2 regions of the Providencia sp. UF-183 genome follow, and region 2 is predicted to be linked to the other one. Evidence: predicted binding sites of a transcription regulator. Region 2 holds the regulator's gene; the other holds the start of a gene.

Region 1 (7,682 bases), on a different contig from region 2:
TTTGTCGATACAAGAGAAGTAAACTCACTATTTAATAAAACAGAACAATAAATGCAATTATGCAAAAAAATCTTAAAAAAATTATCAGTTTCCTTCAGGTTGTGGATTCGGGGTCTTTCACCAAAGCGGCGGATGTTTTAGGCTTGAGTCGCTCAATGGTCAGCGTAGACATCAAGCAATTAGAAACTGAATTGAATGTGAGCTTATTGACACGAAATACCCGCAGCATTGCTCTAACCGAGGTTGGAAAATATTTTTACGAAGACTTTAAACATATTCAAAGCCAGATTGATGAAGCCTTTGAAAAAAGCCAAAACTTAGGTACCAATATTTCAGGCTTATTACGTTTTTCATCCACCAGTGAATTTGGTCAACGCTTTATTCTTCCCTTGCTTCCTGAATTTTGCCGCCTTTATCCTAAGTTAAGATTACAGTATTCCGTCAATTCATCCCTCGATGATTTAATTACAGAAAAGCTCGATTTATCTATTCGCCTTGGTAACTTAAAAAACTCTTCACTTAAGATGAAAAAACTGGGGGAGTATGAAATTTATTTGGTCGCGAGCCCTGAATTTTTACAAGAATATCGAATTAATCAGATAGCAGATCTCACACAAGCTCCTTGGGTCAACCATTCGCTGTTAAATTGGCAAGATACCCAATATTTTTTGCAAAATGAGCAAGGGGAAAAAGTGAGTTTGCCCCCCATTAAAAGCCAATATGAATCAAACTCTGCGGCTGTAATTCACCAAATGGTATTAGCCTCTTTGGGCATCGCTATTTGCCCTGCTTGGCTGGTGAATGAAGATTTAAATGCAAAACGTTTAGTCCGCGTTCTTCCCGAATACAATTTACCCAAGCAAAATATTCAATTACTTTACCCTAATACCTCCATTTTACCTGCGAAGACTCGTGCTTTTATTGATTATTTGGTGTCCCACATGAATTTAAAATAAAAGCTAACTCAAAAGGTTTATTTCTTCCTTTTAAGTCAGCTAAGATCTTATTTATTTTTAAATTCTAAATAGTTTACAACGTTACCCAAAACACGCCATCTGAGCGCAATTGGGTAAATTGCGTTTGGAAATCAATTAAGTTTTGCTCAGGATTTAATTCGCTAAAAGTCTTAGGGTGCATAAATTTTGCCATCGCTTCAATGGCAAATATATTCATCGGGCTGTTATAAAAATTGTGGTAAATTGCCATTACGCGTTTTTCTTTTACCGACGTTAATGAAGAGATCCCTTGCCTATCTAATAATACCGCCAGTTGCTTCTGTGCATCTGATTTGTTTGTACGGTATCCCAAGTTGACAGCCAATGAACGGCGGTTGAAGTTATGCCAATCTGCACCCGTTAAGAAATAGAATTCAGGGTTTAATGTAATAATATTCTCAATCGAACTTTCAGCCCCTTTTGCTGGGAAACTATCTGCCACAAGGTTATTCCCCCCGGCTAAAGACGCTAAAACACCATAACCTGAACGCCCATAGAGCTGGCAGCAATTATCTGCAAATAATCCTGCATTGGCTTCAATTAACACAGAAGGAAATGGCTTAACCAGTTGGGATTCTACTGCCGCCAATTTTTCTTGGTACAGCGTCGCAAACTGAGTTGCTCGTTCTTGCGTGCCTAATAATTCCCCCAATAACAAAATACTTTTTGGGGTATTTTTTACGATATCCATCCGAAAATCGATAAATACCACCTGAATTCCTGCCGCTTCAAGCTGCGGTAAAATTTGGCTATCACGCATCGCACCATAATTGGCTTTATGCATGATGATAACCTCAGGGGAGAGCTCGATCAGCTTTTCAACTTGTAGCCCTGCTTCACGGGTTTTCTTCAGTGTTGGAATTTTTGCTAATTCAGGTAATACGCTAAAATAAGCCTCTTTTAAATCAGGAGCATACTGCGTTAATGAATCACTCCACCCCGTAATACGAGAAATCCCCGTTTTACCCGCGGCAATATCCACCGATAAAATATCACGGCTATCCACTAAAAATAATTTTTCGACGGGAAGATTAACGGTAACTTCACGGCCTTGTAGGTCAGTGATCACTGTTGGCGTTTTTGCCTGTACCCAAAAACTCAGTAAGCACAATAACCCTGTGAGAAATAATTTCATAGGATACCTTTTACTCTAAATTTAAATAATTCTGAATAAATAAAGCCACTGTTAAGTGGCTTTGTCATCGACTAAAACGTCAGGTTAGAACGTCACACTGTAGTTAAGTGCGAAGGTTCTACCGCGACCTTTATAGTCATACAGGTTTGGTGCACCGTATTTCGGGCTATACAGACCTTGCGCACGTTGCCCCCAAATGGTGGAATAGTTTTTATCCAGTAAGTTTTCAACGGCAAAACTCACTTTCCCCACAGGAAGCATATAACTACCTAATAAATCAACGGTATTATAACCATCCAGTTTTTTACCCGCCGCGTCAGTTAAGTTAAATGTCTGCTGGCTTTGTAAGCGTAAGGACCAATCATTCGGCTCCCAGCCTACATAAGCGTTAACTTTTGATGGGCTGGCGAAGTCCACGCTCCATTTTTCCCAGCTACCATTAACTTTGGTTTCCGATTTTTGCAGGTTGAAGTTACTCCCCACGTTCCAGTCTGAATCGTCAAAGAAGTAATCAACGGCACCTTCTACCCCATAAATGCGGCGCTTATCGGTCTTCATGTAGATGGTCATGTCATCTTTATTAATACCGTAGCTTCTATCAGATAAGGAATAATAGGTAGCGACCTGAGTGCGCAGGTTCTCACCTGTATAGCGCCAACCTAACTCAAAGGAGTTAACTTTAATCCCTTTGACTTTAGTATCATTGATATTCACACTTTTATTTAGGTTCCAATGGCCATTCGCATCAGGAGTTTTACCGTAATCTCCCGTGCCATAATATTTTGCAATATCAGGAATTTCAAAACCTTGGGAGAAGTTAAACCACGTTTGTTGCTCTTCAGTTAGATTAACCAACAACCCTGCGTTAAACAGTAAATTGTTATAATCGGTTTTCCCACCAGGTACGGCATCTGCGGATTTACCATTGCCATTCGCAATAGCTTCTTGCTGTGCATAACCAACAAAATCATCCACTTTATTTTCAGTATATTGGTAACGCACACCACCGCTTAAGGTGAACATCGGCGTGATGTCATAACTGCTTTGCAAAAATGTCGCCATGTTTGTGGTGGTATAGCTTGGATAGCGGCCAATTTGAAACGCTTTGGTGAGGTCCATTCCCCCAGACTCTTTCGCACGATCCAAATCAAAAAACATTTGGTTTGCACGAAATTGCTCGTGCTCCGCATCCACACCATAAGTTAACGTCAATTCATCAAGAGGTTGGCTATTAAATGTCAGCTTAGTACCATAGAAATTGGTTTGTTGGTCAGAGGAGCTGATGCTCGAAACCGCTTTCCCTGTCAACGTTGGGAACGGATAAAACTTTTGTGATTCATCACGATAGTAAACCTGAGCAACAAAATCCTGCCCAAACACATCCGCATTTGAATATTGTAAATTAAGCAGGTTACGCTCCGTCCCCGGTAAGCGATCTGAACTTAATTTGCCACTGTTATAGGCTTTCCCATCCCCTTTTACCGCGGAAAAATCTTTGCCTAAATATAGGCCGTGCTTACCATCGGATTCACTCTTATAGTGCTGATAGGTCGCTTGAATCTGTTGTGTTTCATTAATTTTGATGGTGCCTGATGCCATCACATCAAGGCGATCAGAGAATTGTAACCCTGTTTGGGTATTATCAATATTAATCGCGTCACCTTTGCCATCGTACCAACCGCCATAACGTTGATATGCAACAGAAACACGACCATGTGCATTTTCATTGCCACCGCTAACTGCCGCTGCGACATTTTCATCATGATCTTTGCCGTTATTAAAACCCGTTTTCCCACCTAATTGCAGGGAAACTTGTTTTTCTTCTTGGCCTTTTTTCGTCACAATATTAATTAAACCACCACTACTACCGCCACCGTACATTGCCGTTGCACCAGAAATGACTTCAATATGGTTGATATTAAACGGGTCAATCGAATCTAGTTGGCGGCTATCACTGCGTGAAGAGTTAAGGCGAACGCCATCTACCATCACAATCATGGAACGACCGCGCATGTTCATGCCGTAGTTAGTGCGCCCTTGGCCACTCACACTCATTCCCGGAATTAACTGTGATAAAATATCTTTTAACTCTTTCCCACCCTCAGCTTGCTGCTCAATTTCGGCATTATCAATCACCCAAGTGGTTTGTGCCATTTCTGAAACTGATTTATAACCGCGGGTTGCAGAGACCGTAATTTTTTCTTCTTTGTTATCAGCGGCCAATACTGAGGGAGACATAAAGGGGAGTAAGCAAGGGGAGAGAATAAAAAGGTGTTTTATTTTCATTGAGTTAAAACCTTTAAATATAATTATTGATACCATCGTTATCAGTGCCAGAACTAATAACAACACATGATTACATCACAGCTAACTATGTTGCGGAAAAATTATTCGCAATAGTAACTGATAATCATGTTAGATATAAGAATTATTATCATTACAATGATGAATTAAAAGGTTATTTGTGTTAAGTATCGTTTTAAGCGCATCCTTGCGCATATGAATGTGTCTTCCTTATTTCACGCTGGCCACTGCAATATAGTTGAGTTTCCCACGATTTTGACGGAAATGGCGGAACATGCGTAAAAACTGCGGGCGGTTTTCTTTTTTTAATGCATTACGAATAATTTTCATGGTGCCCAATAGACCTTCATCATAAATCAACCCTTTTGGCGATAATAAGGTCATCGGCCCTGTACTGGACATCACATGTTGAAAGCCTGCTTGCTTAAATAAATCAATCCATTGCGCTTGAGGTAGCGGCTGAGCCTTAACATGAATAGCTTGATGCATTTGTGATGCAATATCTTGCGGGTTTTCTGCATCTTTAAATGCAATATCGTGGGTTAATAGGCAACCACCCGGTTTCAGTACGCGGTAATATTCCTGTAATAACTTCGCTTTAGCTTTATCGCCATACATCGTGAGCATTGCTTCGTTAATTACCACATCAAAGCTATTATCTGCAAAAGGCAGCTTTGATGCATCTGCCATTTGAATCGTAATCAAATCGCTTAAACCGTGCTGAGCCACATTCTTTTTCGCTTTCTCCAGTGCCTGTTTATCCATATCAATACCCGTGATATGGCAGCGAAATTGTGAAGCAATTTCGATTGCAGTCGTCCCCATATTGCATGCAATTTCAAGCACTTGACTGTCTTTATGTAAGCCAGATTGGTTCAATAACCACTGAGTCGCAATTTTTCCACCGGGGCGTAAGCGTTTTTTTCCAAGACGAGCTAAAAACTTATGCCCCGCTTCATGTGCTGTAAATGATTGATCCATACATTAACCTCCGAGCTAATGGGTGCACTCATGACTTGGTTCACGTAACATCACCAGTAGCATTTTGGCAGGCTCTAGTGCATCAACGGCATGGGGAATATTAGCTGGCATTCGCACAATTTCACCCGGTTTAGCCGTCACAGGCTTACCATCAATAGTGAGCAACAGGCTTCCCTCCGCTACCATCACAATGGCATCAAAAGGGGCACTGTGTTCAGACAGCGCCTGTCCTTTATCAAAGGCAAATAATGTGATGTTTCCGCCCCCATTTTTAGCAAGCACTCGGCTGGCAATACCTTGTTCGGTATAGTTAATTAATGTGCTGATATTCAGCGCTTCAGCTGGCGTAATAGTGTTATCGCTCATAATTTAATATTCCTTAATTCGATGAGTTTAATGTATTAATTCAAAAATTATCTAAACAGAGGAATGACCCCTTGTGTTTGCCGGCTTTGTTCACAAATTGGCGTAATCGCGACAGGCAACTGGTAAAGCTGTGCAAGGTTTTCTTCGGTTAACGTTTGTTGTGAATTGCCAAATAAATAGTGCCCCTCGTTAAACAATAACAACGAGTGATCAGCGATATGCAGCGCATGCTGCGGGTAATGGCTGGTAAATAACACGGTGATTTCCCGTTGTTGAGCTAAATCCCGCAGTACGCTGAGTACGTTGTCTTGGTTGGCTAAGTCGAGTGCAGAGGTTGGCTCATCAAGCACTAAAATTTGCGGCTCACTTGCCAATGCTCTGGCAATCATGACCATTTGCTTCTCGCCACCACTGAGTCGGTTAAAGGGTTGATCAGCAAAACGATTTAAACCTAAGTAATCCAAACATTGCGCCACAATTTGCTGGTCTTTTTTACTGGGAGAAGCATACCAAGGCAGATGACGAATACGCCCTAAGCTCACCATCGTACGAACAGAATAGTGAAACAGCGAGCCACTAAGCTGTGGCACATAAGCCACGGGGGCATTTAACGAGACTTGCCCTTTTGACCCTTTTTGTAACCCCAGCAATAACCGTAATAAGGTAGTTTTCCCTCTCCCATTTGGTCCTAAAATAGCGCCGATGCTGCCTTTCGGTTGCCTGAAACTTAAGTTAGTGAATAACTGGCGCTGGCCGATTGAAAAATTAAGCTGTTCTACATGGATCATAAGTCAGCCACCTTTTTATTCAGCGTGTGAATTAGAAGCGCAAAAATAGGTGCGCCAATCAATGCAGTGATAACACTGAGAGGGATTTCTGCATTCGTAATACTGCGCGCAAAGGTATCAACAGCAATCATATAAATTCCACCAATCACGGCGCTGGCTGGGAGTAAAATACGGTGATCATGCCCGACAACAATACGTGCAATATGTGGCACAATTAACCCGACCCAGCCAATCGTGCCTGATACCGCCACCGTGGCACTGGTAATCAATGTGACACTAAGCAACACTGCCCAACGTGTCCGATTAATTTTCATCCCTAGCGCCTGCGCATTTTCCTCCCCTAGAGACAACACATTGATGCGAAAACGTAAGGCAAAAATCACCAATACTGAGACTAAAACAACAGGAAAAACAATGGATAGCTTTAAATAGGATGCGCTGGCAAAACTGCCCATCAACCAAAATACAATGGTTTGCAGTGTATTATTTGGATCAGCAAAATAGGTAATCAACGAAATCAGGGCAGCAAAAAAGGCATTAATAATCACCCCAGCGAGGATCAGCATCAGCAACTGGCTTCCTTGACGATTCAAACCCAGTAGGAAAACAAAAATAATCGCGACTAACCCACCAATAAAAGCAAATGAGATAGTTATTAGTAATGACGAAAATAATAAAATGGCTAAGGCGCCACCCAATGCAGCACCGGAGGAAACACCTATAATTTGTGGCCCCACTAATGGGTTACGGAAAATCCCTTGCAACGCAGCTCCTGATACAGCAAGTCCAGCACCAGCAATCCCTGCAATTAACACGCGTGGCAAACGTACGTTCAGCACCACATTTTGTTCGGTACGACTATAGCTCAGCCCCACGTCATTCCCGACCGTCGCATCATAGAGAATATGAAATACTGAAGAAAACGAGACAGGATAGCGCCCGAAACTTAGCGCCAATAGCAGCGTAAACAATAAGCCAACAGTGAAGATTACCCAAAGCAGGCTCGACTTATGCATTCGGTTTCCCCATTAATTGCAGGTAATGCTGGCTATTTTTGTTCAGTTCAATTTGCAATATGCCATCAATTTCCGCTTCCGTGACGTCATACCCATA
Region 2 (7,682 bases):
CAAGCACCTGACCTCCGCGCCAGTGTTGCTTGTACTCAAGCTGACGGCGCATTTCGTACCAGCCCTGATCCAGTATCGAACGGTTTAAACCGGATTTGGCTCTGACGTTTCGACCGTGTTGCTTTGCTGTGCCTTTTGCCGATTTCGACATGTTACTGACATTCAAGTCCTCAATGACGATCATCGCGTGGTTTTTGCTGATTTCACTGGTGACTTTGTGCAGGTAGTCTCGCCGGATATTGGCAATATGGGAATGCAGACGCTGGATTTTTCGCTTCTGTTTCTGCCAGTTTGCACTGAACTTTTCTTTTCGGCTTAATTGTCGCTGGAGCATTGCCAGCTTACGCTGGCTTGTTTTAAAGCTATTGACGGGATGATATACCGTGCCATCTGAAAGTGTGGCGAGTTTTGCTACCCCTGCATCCAGTCCTACCATCGACTCTGCATTGTGAACGGGGTCAACTACTTCGTATTCAGTCTGGATACTGGCGTACCATTTACCACATGACTGGCTTACAGTGACATTCTTCACCGTTCCCACAACCTCACGGCTGTTGCGGTAGCGTATCCAACCGAGTTTAGGGAGAAAAATACGGTTGTTTTTCTGTTTGATCTTCACGCCCTGCGGGTAGCGAAAAGCATCATTTTGACCGCGTTTTTTGAAACGGGGAAAAGCGGCTCGTTTCTGAAAGAAATTCTTGTAGGCGCGTTCCAGATCTTTAAGCGACTGCTGCAACGGCTGTGAGGGAGATTCTTTCAGCCATTGTATCTCGGTGTCAGATTTCCACTCAATGAGCCATGAAGCCATCTTTGTATAGGGAATGTATTTGTTCCCTGCTTCGTGATTCTCATTCTGAAGTGCTAATGCCCGATTGAAAACAAAACGACAAGCCCCTGCAAAGCGCCGCATATTGCGCTCCTGCTGACCATTCGGTCTTAACTGGAATTTAAAGGCTTGTAGGCGTTTCATTTTATCTATTATATTTTGGTCTATGAAAAAAGAAACCGATATTCGCCGTGGTAGGCATTGTGTATTCCTGATGCACGTCCACTTGGTCCTTGTTACAAAATACAGCCGAAAAATATTTGATCAGGATGCGATTGAAAAACTACGAGGCTACTTCTCCAGTGTTTGTGCCGATTTCGATGTTGAACTGGTTGAAATGGATGGTGAAGGTGATCATGTTCATTTATTGATTAATTATCCGCCAAAATTGGCGAGATCTAATCTGGTTAACAGCCTTAAAGGGGTATCGAGTCGATTACTTCGACGGGATCGCCCTGATATAGCACAACGTTATTACTACAAAGGAGTTTTGTGGACACCCAGTTATTTTGCTGGGAGTTGTGGGGGCGCACCAATATCCATTATCCGCCAGTACATTGAGTAACAGCAAACACCTAGTTAGTTTAAAACCCGCGCCTTATATCCTCGTCCTGAAGGACGAGGTTTTACGGCTCACTGGATAAGTGTTCAAAAAAGCATCACCTACATAGCAAGGGGTGCTTTTTTCTTAAAACCGCGCTTTTTTTCGCCAATCAAACCTATTCCCTCGCCTTGCAGCTATAGCACTAGGGGATTAGCTAGGGTATCATGGCGCGCTGAATTATTGGCACACCCTTTTAGCAGTTATAGACATGGCAAAAGAACAAACTGATCGTACTACTCTGGATTTGTTCGCTGAGGAACGAAGGCCTGGGCGACCTAAGACAAGCCCACTATCACGGGATGAACAATTAAGGATCAACAAACGCAATCAATTAAAACGCGATAAAGTGAATGGATTGCGCCGAGTTGAACTTAAACTAAACGAAGAAGCTGTTGCTGTACTGAATCAGTTAGCTGAAGAAAAAAATATAAGCCGTAGTGAATTAATAGAAGAAATTTTGATGTCACAACTTCAACAAGTTGATGAGACAATACTCAAGTAACGCTATCTTAGTAAATCACACAAATTTGACAGACTTATAAAAGTTTTTTCGCCAGAATAAGGCATAAAATTCTATTTATTTTCGTTCTAAATGAGTTCTAGAAGTTGAGACACTCCTTCTTTCTCTCTTAGAAAAACAAGAGGTTAATCAGTTTATGGCAGTCATCGGTATTTTCTTCGGAAGTGATACAGGTAACACAGAAAATATTGCCAAAATGATCCAAGAAAGATTAGGCAAAGACGTAGCAGAAGTTCATGACATTGCAAAATGCAGCAAAGAAGACATTGAAGCTTTTGACATTCTACTTCTTGGTATTCCAACTTGGTACTACGGCGAAGCACAATGTGATTGGGATGACTTTTTCCCAACATTAGAAGAAATTGATTTTGAAGGTAAACTCGTCGCTCTCTTTGGCTGTGGAGACCAAGAAGACTATGCAGAATACTTCTGTGATGCGATGGGGACTATTCGCGATATCATCGAACCAAGAGGTGCGGTGATTGTTGGGCACTGGCCAACCGAAGGCTACCACTTCGAAGTTTCAAAAGGTATGGCAGATGACAACCACTTTATCGGATTAGCGATTGATGAAGATCGCCAACCGGAGTTAACAGATGAACGAGTGGATGCATGGGTCAAACAAATCTCTGAAGAGATGTCATTAGCTGAAATTCTTGGCTAGTCGATTAAAAACAAGCGTTACTCTTGGCCGAATTCCTTTCCGCTCAAAATGCACCATCGCGGAACGGTCATTCGGTCTAAAATAATCGATTAAATATCCTAATTGGATAGACTTATAAGAGATTATCAAAATAATGAGACAATGCATGGTTTCTATTTTTATTTTCCATGCCTATAATTGTAAATCAGTTTAGAAGACAACTGGATTTATGTTAAAAATGTCTCATTATTGTTAAATTTATGATTTAAGATACAGGACAAACCCGCATGACAGACAACAATAAAGCATTGAAAAATGCTGGACTCAAAGTCACTCTTCCAAGACTTAAGATTTTGGAAGTACTTCAGGAGCCTGAGTGCCACCACGTCAGTGCGGAAGATCTCTATAAAAAGCTGATTGATATGGGCGAAGAGATCGGGCTAGCGACTGTATACCGTGTATTGAACCAGTTTGATGATGCAGGTATCGTTACGCGCCATAATTTCGAGGGTGGAAAATCCGTATTCGAATTAACTCAGCAGCATCACCATGACCACTTAATTTGCTTAGATTGTGGTAAAGTGATTGAGTTTACTGATGAATCGATTGAAACTCGCCAAAAAAATATCGCCGCACGTCACGGTATTAAGCTGTCTAACCACAGTTTGTACTTATATGGCCACTGCGCTGATGGTGATTGCCGCGATAACGCTGACGCACACGAAGCAAAAGAGTAATAAATTAATCACCATCATATTTTGATGGTGACCCATTCTTCAAAAGCCTGATAACCACCATTATCGGGCTTTTTTTATTGTATCCATCCACCGATAAATTAAGCATTCTCAGTGAGAATATCCATAATTTCTTTCATTTACTTTATATTTATCACTAAAATATGTCGTTAAGGTGAAATATTGAAGTGTTCTATAATAAGTTGCAATTCACTTCAAATCCTTTATATTGTTTGACGGATGAACACACCTTCTCTATTTGAGAATATTTACAATGATATCATAGTGATGCATAACGTTATCTAAAATATACCTTGCATCTTTTTTTCATATCACTGTCATATAGTTTATCTAATTAACGTCTAAAATAAGTTCAGTATATTGCTATATAGTTTTACTTTTTTTAATTTAACAAACAATTTAAGTGTAATAAAAAAGTTAAATTACAACTATATGATGTAATTTGTATATTTTTAGCTAGACTTATTTGGATTGTTCTCGTACTTCGTAAGAGATTAACTGATGAAAAAAACATATCTTTTTATTAATACTAGTTTTTTCTTCTGGTTTCTTACTTTAATAGGATGGTTTTTTCGTCATACAGCCATCACCTTATTTTCATTTGTATTATCAATTCTGTTCTTGATCTTATACTTCAATCAAAAAAAGGTAAGTAAAATGTTCACCAAAAGACAAAACAAACAAACCCCTGAAGAAACCCCTACCATTCGTGAACCTGAAATTACTTCTAAGATAGAAGAACACGTTACGATATCAACGCCAACCCTTAGTGAAGAAAAATCGAATACGATAATTTCGAGGGATGTGATGTTTGAAGGTAATATTACCTCTAATGAGCAGGTCCACATTTATGGCAAAGTCGTTGGTAACATTACAGGAAAAGATAATACCGTTAAAGTTATGCTAAATGGCCAAGTGACGGGTAATATTATTTGTAAAGAGTTGATTATTAATGGTCGAGTTGAAGGTGAATGCACCTCTGAATCCATTAGCATTGAAAATAACGGCGAAGTCCATGGAACGATTCACTACAGCAGTTTATCGATTAAAAAAGGTGGCATCCTTTCTGGACAAGCTAAAGTCAAAAATAGTGTTACTCATACAGATAAAGTCACGCAATTAAAAGATAAAGTAAAACATGATGTACCTATCATCAATAATGAAGGTGATAAAGGAATTGCTTCGTTATAAAAATTTGTTTTTCTGCACTAGGATAATGACTAAATAATAAAAATAAGGTGAATGTAATCCACCTTATTTTTAATTTTCAAACTCGCAATATAAGTATATTTTCTTATTTTATTAGGCCATTTGAAACTACGTATATATGCTATGTGTGTTTTAGTCGGTTACCATCATACTTATTTCAATGGTAACCACTATTTATTTAATTCATTAAAAAACCGTAAATGGCATCATCACCATAAACTTAATATCTTTTTCATCTTGGAAGATATTTCCATAACCACCACCATAGCTAGGAATATCGGTATGGTTATCATATTTGGTAAAGTGTAATTTAAAGAGCGTATCTTTTGCTCGACCAGTTTGAACGGTATATAGAATATCAAAGTTCCATGCACTTTCTTTTAAACGCACATCTTGGGCATATTGGGTATTTGTGCTTGGCTTTGCATCCCAACCATAAATATAGGATGTACCCACTTTCCAGCCTGCGAGATCCCAATTTTTAAGGTCGTACATCACACCTGCATATAATGCTTTTTCATTGTTGGCGTTCCAGTCTGAACGACCATCCCACCAAATATCCATACGCCCATTGGATGTCGCCCAGCCCGGCGTCATGCGTTGCAAGAAGTAGCCTTGATTACCTTCCGCTTTAACATAGGTTCCCTCAACTTTAAAATCAAACTGTTCATAGGTATAGCCTAATGTCATCGCTTGCAACCATGCTAAGCCATCATAAACGTCATTGACACCGCCATCAGAAACTTTATCTTTAGAACCATAAAATTGATATGAGAGACGCAAATCGCGTTCAGCAACAGGCACGGCATACGAAACTTTAGCAAAATACTGATCCATATAGTCTTTTGCTTGACCATAAGCCCCTTCTAGCACTAAGTTATTTTTAAAATCATATTTAAACCCAATGGAATGCAAATAGCTGATCCCAGTTTTGCCATCGGCTTCACGGAAATCATACATTGAGCGATACCATGGTGCTTTATAACGGTCTGTCCACATATAGGACATGCTTAACTCACCATTTTGCTCAAAATCAAATACACCACCGACTTCCAAACCACGATAAGTCCCCGGCATGTAACTCCAGTGTGAAGCTAATAATGTTTGCCCAGTAGGTTGAATATACCCCCCTCTTCCCCAGAAAGGACCATATTTTAATTTCGCCGCCGCTTTATAAAACGTTACACCACTACGGTCGCCAGTCCATTTTTCATCCCAACGTGATTTGGCGTCACTAAAACCAATTTCATTGGGTGCAGCAGGGCCACTGTTTGATAATTCGATCGCGGTAAAACCCGCTAAATCCAAACCGATAACATCTTGAAAATAGCCAGATGAAAAGTCTAGGCTGGCATTGAATGTGGAGTGTTTAAGATTATCTGCATACTTTTTATATTTATCGCTATTTGGGTCTAAATCCTTACGAGAACGATCCCTTTGCCAGTAATAAAGTCCACCTGTGAGTTTTGAATCTTCAAGGAATTGTTCTGCGTGAGTCATTGGCTGATACGCGATAGGCAGCATCGCGATGGCGATTTTTAAGACGAGCAACTTCCTGCCAGTATTGACATGTTTATTAACCATTCTTGTATTCCTCTAATATTTTTTATGTTTTATTTTTTCGGCCGAAATACGATTTAACTTTCCATTTAAATCTAAATATTCACAATAACTTATGTTATTTGTGATGTGATTAGCCTATTTTTTGCGACGCGAATTATCAACACAGATACTGGCTTTGTTGCCAAAATATGATCGACGACACATTAATTTTAATTAACCGTCATTATCACACATGATGTTTTTTCACAGGGTGAGATTCAACCAATTGATTTAATAAAGAAATAAAAGAGGCCTTACGATTCATTTGAATTAGATTAAAACAAATAAATTGCTAATTAGTGATTTAAATTTTCCAATAATGCCGTAATTTTGCGTAGCCTATCACCACATTGACATTAAATATTGAGTTTGCCCCAAAAATTCGCCTCAATTTTACGAACATGCTTCAATTTACTGAAAAATATTTTCATTTCTTGTTTATGGTGAATTACCATAAAATTAACGGGAGACAGAAAACTGCCTCCCGCTACATTAACGACTAAAACACATTCAGTTTAATATTTCTCAAACATTGCCTGAATTTTCTGTGGATCTTTCGTTTCAGTTAACGCTAATTGTAATAACACGCGAGCTTTTTGCGGATTTAATCTTTCCGATGCCACAAAACCATATAAATTATCATCAACCTCGGCATTACGAGTTGTATAGCCTGTTGGAACGCGACTTGCACGTACCACAACCACATCCTCTTTTGCTGCCTTCGCTAATGCATCAAATACCGTTTTATACATGTTGCCGTTACCAACACCTGCGCTGATAATCCCCTCTACGCCTTCCTCTCTCAATGCTTTAACAGGAGCAGCGGATGCATTGGCATAGTTATAAACGATACCCACCGCGGGTAATTTCTCTAACTTACTCACATCGAATGCAGCTTTGTCACCACGTGGCTGAGGGGCTTGGAAATAGGTCACTTTGCCATCGTGAATAAAGCCCTCAGCACCTGCGTTAACCGCATCAAATGCCTGTACTTCTGTTGTGCTCATTTTCATCACATTACGGCCTTGAACCACTTTATCGTTCATCGCCATAAGCACACCGCGGTCACCTGCTGATTTATCCGTTGCAAGTACCACTGCGTTATACAAATTTAGCGGGCCATCCGCGCCCAGTGCAGTTGATGGGCGCATCGCCCCGACTAACACAATAGGTTTCTTACAATAGGTTGTTAAATCAAGGAAAAAGGCCGTTTCTTCTAGCGTATCTGTTCCGTGAGTGATCACAAATCCGTCAGTTTTATCGCAGTCCTGATTTATTTTTTTCGCCAACGTCAACCAAACTTGGTCATTCATATCTTGCGAACCGATATTCACCAACTGCTCACCACTTAAATTGGCGATTTTCTTGGTTTCTGGCACTGCATTAATTAACGCATCAATACCCACTTTACCCGCTTGATAGCTAGAAGACGTTGCTGAATCCCCGCCCCCAGCAATGGTTCCCCCCGTTGCCAATACTGTAATATTCGGCTGAGCGATAGCAGATACGGCAAACAGTGAAAC

Evidence for each region. Region 2 encodes Fur, which represses iron uptake genes when iron is present. Its sites were predicted from a motif close to ATAATAATGAGAACNACTATCAA; they were not measured.
Region 1: the regulator Fur is predicted to act here: its motif matches at 4,552-4,574, upstream of AC4IFT_RS11905 (TonB-dependent siderophore receptor).

What each region holds. Positions count from the first base shown of each region.
Region 1 is NZ_JBSICD010000011.1:45,122-52,803, forward strand. It holds gene AC4IFT_RS11895 (LysR family transcriptional regulator) at 60-956, shown strand; gene AC4IFT_RS11900 (ABC transporter substrate-binding protein) at 1,030-2,130, opposite strand; gene AC4IFT_RS11905 (TonB-dependent siderophore receptor) at 2,215-4,416, opposite strand; gene AC4IFT_RS11910 (class I SAM-dependent methyltransferase) at 4,645-5,415, opposite strand; gene AC4IFT_RS11915 (cupin domain-containing protein) at 5,431-5,781, opposite strand; gene AC4IFT_RS11920 (ABC transporter ATP-binding protein) at 5,829-6,569, opposite strand; gene AC4IFT_RS11925 (FecCD family ABC transporter permease) at 6,566-7,585, opposite strand; gene AC4IFT_RS11930 (ABC transporter substrate-binding protein) at 7,578-7,682, opposite strand, start outside.
Region 2 is NZ_JBSICD010000008.1:187,904-195,585, reverse strand. It holds gene AC4IFT_RS10115 (RNA-guided endonuclease InsQ/TnpB family protein) at 1-970, opposite strand, end outside; gene tnpA (IS200/IS605 family transposase) at 993-1,391, shown strand; gene ybfE (LexA regulated protein) at 1,639-1,932, shown strand; gene fldA (flavodoxin FldA) at 2,087-2,614, shown strand; gene fur (ferric iron uptake transcriptional regulator) at 2,881-3,330, shown strand; gene AC4IFT_RS10090 (bactofilin family protein) at 4,006-4,539, shown strand; gene chiP (chitoporin ChiP) at 4,744-6,141, opposite strand; gene ansB (L-asparaginase 2) at 6,675-7,682, opposite strand, start outside.